3 regions of the Paenarthrobacter sp. A20 genome follow, and region 1 is predicted to be linked to each of the others. Evidence: predicted binding sites of a transcription regulator. Region 1 holds the regulator's gene; each other region holds the start of a gene.
The links. The regulator LexA, encoded in region 1, represses DNA repair genes until DNA is damaged. The targets are predictions, from matches to a motif close to TCGAACANNTGTTCGA.
Positions count from the first base shown of each region.

Region 2: a site for LexA is predicted at 997-1,012, ahead of J3D46_RS03550 (shikimate dehydrogenase). Genes of this name have one in related genera too.
Region 3: a site for LexA is predicted at 1,312-1,327, ahead of J3D46_RS11885 (LexA family transcriptional regulator). Genes of this name have one in related genera too.

Region 1 covers NZ_JALJWH010000001.1:2,773,156-2,775,417, reverse strand. The annotation lists gene J3D46_RS12940 (histidinol-phosphate transaminase) at 1-172, opposite strand, end outside; gene J3D46_RS12935 (LysM peptidoglycan-binding domain-containing protein) at 251-610, opposite strand; gene lexA (transcriptional repressor LexA) at 956-1,699, shown strand; gene J3D46_RS12925 (ATP-dependent DNA helicase) at 1,787-2,262, opposite strand, start outside.
Region 2 covers NZ_JALJWH010000001.1:737,939-740,200, forward strand. The annotation lists gene J3D46_RS03550 (shikimate dehydrogenase) at 1-899, opposite strand, end outside; gene J3D46_RS03555 (IclR family transcriptional regulator) at 1,104-1,874, opposite strand; gene J3D46_RS03560 (MFS transporter) at 2,078-2,262, shown strand, end outside.
Region 3 covers NZ_JALJWH010000001.1:2,524,343-2,526,604, forward strand. The annotation lists gene J3D46_RS11875 (ATP-binding cassette domain-containing protein) at 1-219, shown strand, start outside; gene J3D46_RS11880 (hypothetical protein) at 418-1,182, shown strand; gene J3D46_RS11885 (LexA family transcriptional regulator) at 1,341-1,772, shown strand; gene J3D46_RS24965 (hypothetical protein) at 1,906-2,034, shown strand; gene J3D46_RS11890 (Y-family DNA polymerase) at 2,232-2,262, shown strand, end outside.

The sequences.
Region 1 (2,262 bases):
CGGCGGCAACGGCTTCCGTGATGGCCGCCTGGACGTCCGCGGGAACGCCATGAGTGTTCTCGTTGACATTGAGCAGGATAGGAACGTCAAGCTGCGGTGCGCCATAAGGGCTCAGTCCACGCAGGTTGGTCCGGAGGGGTAGTCGGTCTAGTCGCTCAAGCTGGTCACTCACCAAGACAGTTTAAGGGGCTACCGGGACTGCCGAGTAACTGTGACGCCGCGCCACCGGATCCAGCCACGGTGGAACGCGCTAGCTTGCCGGGACGAACAAACGCTGCCCGGGCTGGATCCGGCCACCATGGAGGTCGTTGAGCTGAATGATCTCGGAGATGACATCCCTGGGATCGCGCTCCGGAGCAGCTGCGCCGGCGATACCCCACAGCGACTGCCCGGGCTGGACCGTCACGGTCACCGCGACCGGCGGCTGGAGCTGCGCCTGCGAGTCCGAGGCCTTGGCAGGGGACGTAATGAAACCGGCCAGGCTCAGCAGCGCAGCCACCAGCAGCATTGCGGGGATGCCAAAGAAGACCATCCGACCCCGGCGGGTAAGACGCAGGCGCGTCGGCGCCTGGGTAGTGCGGAAATCAGCGAACGTAGTGATTGCGGACATGAGCTGAGCCCTTCTGAGCTATTGCCTTGCGCCGGATTCCGGTACATGGCTGCCAATTCTTTGTGTTCCCCTCCCCCGATCCCGGATGTTCGAACACTCTGTTCGAACATCCGTCATCCGGTTCGGGTTTATAGAACACATATTCGAACCTTGCTATGACATTTTTAGCACTTATCAACGAACGGTGTCGAGACTCGCTAGAACAAATGTTTGATAAACGCCTGTGCCTGCCCTACGTTTGAGTGAAGAAACAGCACTGTTTCAGTGGAACAGGAGGGTCTGACATTTTTTGCAGACCCGACACCCCTGGATCGTTCCGGGGCGAATGGAAAGGCACTGGCGAACATGGCAGCGAAAGCCACAGGCGGCGGGGCACCCCTGCGGAGCCAACAGCCTCAAAAGAGTCCCAAGAGCCTGACTGTCCGGCAGAAAAAAATTCTGGAGACCATCCAACGCTCGGTGAATGACAATGGGTATCCGCCAAGCATGCGTGAGATCGGTGACACCGTCGGCCTGGCAAGTTTGTCGAGTGTCACGCATCAGCTTTCCCAGCTCGAGAAGCTCGGCTATCTGCGCAGGGACCCCAAGCGTCCCCGTGCCATGGAAGTCCTGATGCCGTTGACGTTGGATGGCGGACCAATTCCCGGCGTCGAAGCCCCTGCGACGCTGCGCAGCGCGGGTGGCCTTGCCGTCACGGAGCTGGCCAGCGCCAGCGATACTGCCATGGTTCCCCTGGTGGGCCGGATCGCTGCAGGCGGCCCCATCCTGGCTGACCAGGCAGTGGAAGACGTCTTGCCCCTTCCCAGGCAACTTGTGGGCCACGGCGAACTGTTCATGCTGAAGGTGGCAGGCGACTCAATGATTGATGCCGCCATCTGCGACGGTGACTGGGTTGTTGTGCGCCGCCAGAACGACGCCATCAACGGCGACATCGTGGCCGCACTGCTGGATGACGAGGCTACCGTCAAGACGTTCCGTCAGCGCGATGGCCACACGTGGTTGCTGCCCCAGAACACCCAATACGAGCCAATCCTTGGCGACCAAGCCACCATCATGGGCAAGGTTGTCTCTGTTCTGCGTTCCCTGTAGGTGCCCACTAGGTAGGTACCCCAAGCCTCCTGGGCGGCTTTTGCCGCACCCAGGAGGCTTTGTTGGCCCCACGAGGCATTGTTGGACCTAGGAGGCCTTGGCGGAGCCCAGGCGTTCCAGCACGCCGCGCACAACCGCCCTGTCCGTCGTCGCCCAGAACGGCGGAAGCGCAGCCCTCAGAAAACCGCCGTAGCGTTCCGTCGACAGCCGTGAGTCAAGCACGGCCACGACTCCCTTGTCTCCCGTTGAACGGATAAGGCGCCCAGCGCCTTGTGCCAAGCGGATGGCGGCATGCGTTGCTGACACGGCCATGAAGCCATTCCCGCCCGACTGGGCGACTGCCCGGGAGCGGGCAGTCATCAGGGGATCGTCGGGGCGCGGGAAGGGAATGCGGTCAATCACCACCAGACGGCACGAACCACCCGGCACGTCGACGCCCTGCCAGAGTGACATGGTGCCAAACAGGCAAGTGTCCGGCTCATCTGCGAATTGCTTCACAAGGGCAGCCATGGTGGATTCGCCCTGGCAGAGAATGTCCATGTCAAGGCGCAGCCGCATGGCGT
Region 2 (2,262 bases), 2.0 Mb from region 1:
GTCAGCTCGGGGGCCAGCGCGGCCGCGGCGTCTTCCACGGCGATCAGTTCCAGGAAGTGCGACCGCATCCGTTCGCGGTTGGCTTCCCGCCCGGTGATGAGCTGGAAGGCATCCGCCGCCTGGCCGACTGCCATGCGACCGCCGTCCAGGACATCGCAGCCCTTGGCGCGTGCTTCGCGGACCAGTTGCGTTTCGATGGGGCGGTAGACGATGTCGGCCACCCAGTGGCGCGGTTCCAGCAGTTCGATGTCCAAGGGAAGACCCGGGTGGGCCGCCATGCCGATGGGAGTGCAGTGCACCAGGCCGTCGGCGAGGGGCATGACCTGGCTCAGCTCGCTGGTGCTCCGCGGCGTGACAGTGGCTTCCGGAAAGAGCCCGCCGAGTTCGGAGGCACGTTCTGCGGCGCGGGCGGGATCCATGTCCACGAGGTCCAGCGTGCCGACGCCGGCCTTGAGGAGCGCATAGGCAACGGCGGAGCCGGCACCGCCTGCACCGAGCTGGACCACGCGGTCCAGCTTCGCGTCCGGCAGTCCGGTGGCGAGCGCAGCGCCGAAGCCGGAGAAGTCCGTGTTGTGGCCGATCAGCCGACCGTCCTGGATGAGGACCGTATTGACGGCACCCAGGCGACGGGCGTCGTCGGAAATTTCATCAAGGTGCCCAAGCAACAGCTGCTTGCACGGGTGGGTGATGTTCAGGCCGTTGAAGCCCATGCGCTGTGCTGCGGTCAGGAGATCACCGACGGCGGTGGCCGGCAACGCGAGTTCCAACAGGTCGATGGGGCGGTACAGCAAGCGAAGGCCCTGCACATCGGCTTCACGTTCGTGCATGGGCGGCGTGAGCGAGGGCATGACGCCTTCGCCTATGAGGCCCACCAGAACGGACTCGGCTCGGTTGCTCATCCTAAAGCTCCTTTGACTTCAGCACCGCGGGCTTCTTGCGCTTTTCTGGGGCGCCGCCTGACCGGGTGTTATTTAGACTACTACAAGTGTTCATCTTCCGCACGCATGTTCTTATCGCGAACATTTGCTGGGAGCGCACCCAATCAAGTCGCAGCTCAAGGCGTTATGAGGCCCTAAAACGGCTTTAACTGCGACTCAGTTGGGTCAGCGCTGGGGCAGGCGGGCCGCGAGTTCCGCCGCAGCCTCCTGCAGAGTGGGAACGTGGGCGATGAGTTCCTCCAGGGTCAGGCGGAAGACGGGCACAGCGACGGCCACGGAGGCGAAGGCGTGGCCCTGGGAGTTCAGAACCGGCACAGCAACAGCACGCATGCCAATCTCGTTCTCCTCATCCATCACCGCGTAGCCCTGCCGGCGTACCTGCTCGATCTCCGCCCGGAACGCGTCGCGGTCAGTGATGGAATGTTCCGTGAGTGGATCCAGGGGCAGCTCCTCCAGGAGGCGCTTCCGCTCGATCTCTTCTTCGAACGCCACAATGGCCTTGCCTACCGACGTCGTATGCAGTGCACCCAGATGGCCGGGATCGCTGGTGACGCGGAAGGTCTTGGGGCCATCCACCTTATTGACCGTCAGATGATGGTTGCCGTCGCGGACGGACAGGATGGTGGCCTCATGCGTGCGCTCGGTAACGCGCTGCAGGACCGGCAAGGCAGTGGCGGCGAAACCGTGATGATTGGAAACCCTCTGACCGAGCTGGAACACGCGCAATCCCAGGTGGTAGCGGCGGCCATCAGGCTCGTAATCCACAAAGCCGTCGCGCGTCAGCGAGCCCAGCAGGCGATAGGTGGTGCTGAACGGCAGGCTGGCGCTCCTGGCCAGGTCAGCCGCGCTTGCACCCCGCGGTTCATTGCCCAGAAGTACCAAAAGGCTTAGGGCTTTGCCGACCATGTCGGTCTTTGTGTCCTCTTTCACACTCATAGCTCGATGCTCTCACATAGTGAGAGCTATTTCTAGATGGTGGTGACATCTCTTGACAAGTGACCCCACTCACAGCCAGTATTGCTGTATTGCACAAGTAGCTCTCACCATGTGGTTACTTTCGGGATGATCCGGCCGCACCTCGTTCTGGTCTTCCCTTTGAAGCTAGATCCGCGACATCGTCGTCACAGAAGGAACCACCCATGAGCCAAACAATGCCGTCAGCGACGCCAGGCACTGAAACAACCACCGGAACACCCAAGAAAGCCGCGCTTGCCAGCTTCCTGGGCAGCGCCGTCGAGTACTACGACTTCTTCATCTTCGGTTCTGCCGCGGCCCTGATCTTCCCCCACGTATTCTTCCCCTCGGCCGACGCCAACGCGGCCAT
Region 3 (2,262 bases), 250 kb from region 1:
TGCCTCAGCCTTCTCAGTGTTCTGAAGGACCTGTTGTCCCACGGAGATTCCCAGGTCATCATGTCCACTCACTCACCTCTTCTGGCGGCCCTTCCGGGCGCCCGGATCCTGGAAGTCGGGCCTTGGGGCCTGCGGGCACGCGACTGGGAAGATCTTGATCTTGTTGCTAACTGGCGGTCATTCCTGGACGCACCTCAGAGGTATCTTCGGCACATCTGACGCCACCTCACGTGGCCAACGCGCCGGGAAAGTGACCGGAGAGGTTCGCGAATGGGCGGGGCTTGCCCGATGATGAGGTCTGGTCCGGTGATGGGTCCCGTCCGGTGATGGGTCCCGTCCGGTGAGCGGCGTAGCCTTGGCGGCATGGGGAAACTATTGAGAGCAGCACCACGCCTTACATTGACCTGCGGAGCCCTGATGCTGTTGGGAACGGGGTGCGCATCGCTCGGACAGCCGGCCGGCGGCTTGCCGTCTGCCAGCCTGCCGTCCGCCGGGAGCCCAACCCCGGAAATCCGACCGGAAGTTGTGCTGTGCCAAGGCAACGAGGTTTCGCGTCAGGCGCTGGACAATCCACGACCGGCCAGCGAGCTCGGCCCGGAGGCCGCCCCGGCTCTCGCCGGCCGTGGGGTCACGGCTTTTGACCCGGTCACCTGGCTGATTGCGCAGGAGAGCAGCGATCGTGTGATGCTCATGAACAAACTCGCAGCTCCCCAGGATCACGGCCACGGCGATGTCCGCGACTACATGTATATCGTCATTTCCACCCACTCCATGGCATCGGAACCAGGTAAACCGGTATGGGCGGTCGTCGAGTCATCGACCTGCACGCCCACGCTGGACCTTGGCGAGCTGAGAGCCGGCGCAGTCACTCTTGATCCCTCGTTGCCGCCGGCCCCTGAGTCCGATCGCGTGGCTCTCCTCGTCACGGAGTTCGACTGCAACTCCGGGAAGAACGCCGAAGGCCGGATTGACGTCGTCAAGCTCGTCGAAACAGAGTCCACGGTCGAGGTCGTCCTGGGGGTGCAGCCCGCCGGGGCGCAGTGGGCCACCTGTCAGGGAAACCCGGCGACGCCCTTCGCTGTCGATCTCGAACGGCCGCTCGGGAACCGTACCATCCTGGACGCCGCCGTCCTGCCCGCGCGCGAGATCACAGCACCAGCCCGGCCGGGAACCGGCGGATAGCTCTATCTGCCTTCCCCGCCCCGGCGGGGACCAGCAGCCATGCCATCTCCGGCCCGCGATTTCACGGTTCCGCGGGTAGGTTTCGGGTGGAGATCGAACAATGTCCGCCAACCGCTGTACACTCAAGTATCGAACATATATTCGAATAAAGGTGTGTTGTGGGCGTGATCGTCGGCCCCCGCGTGATAGATGCGGGCTTTTCCCTGATGTCGGTACTGCTGGCTCCAATCCCGGTGGCGGCAGGGTATCCATCGCCTGCCCAGGACTACTTTGACGGCAGGATCGATCTCAATGAGCACCTGATCAAGGATGTCACCAGCACTTTCGTGGTGAGAGTGACGGGGCAATCCATGGAGGGTGCCGGGATCAGCGATGGGGACGAGTTGATCGTTAACCGGGCGCTGGAGCCCAAGGACGGGTCCGTCGTCGTGGCTGTCCTTGACGGTGAGTTGACCATCAAGAGGCTCCGCGTCACGCCCTCAGGGGTGATCCTCCAGGCGGACAATCCCAAGTACCCGGACATTCGCGTGCCGGCAATGTCTGAGCTGACCATCTGGGGCGTGGCAACCACGTGCCTGCATCACATCTAGCTGTCGCCGCCCCCGCTGATCCCCGAGTTGATCCGTTCTATCTTTGAGTGCACATACGCGACATATGCACTTGAAGGATGGGTCTACTCTTCGATGGTGTCAGTCCGGGCCGGAACTGCTCGAGAGCGCAGCCGTGACACTTCGGATGCTGGCCGAACCGACCCGCCTCAACCTTCTTTGGCAACTCGCCAAACTCCGGCTCATCCAGGAGACCATCAACCACGCCGACCACCAAGTCAGGGGCGAACCCGCCCACGACTAACCCAAGCGGTGTGATCAGCGGCAGGTTGATATCGAACTGGAGCTGATGTTGTGGGCGGAGTTCGGTCGCTGCTGCAACGCGGTTTCTTGTCGCCGGTCGGCGGTACAGTTGATGCATTCGAAGATATATTCGAATGCATGGGGTGTCCTGCGTGATGATTGCGGGCATGCGTGCTAGTGGCGAACGCAAGGAGAATGATGTCCAAGCCAGCTCTCATGCATCAAATGC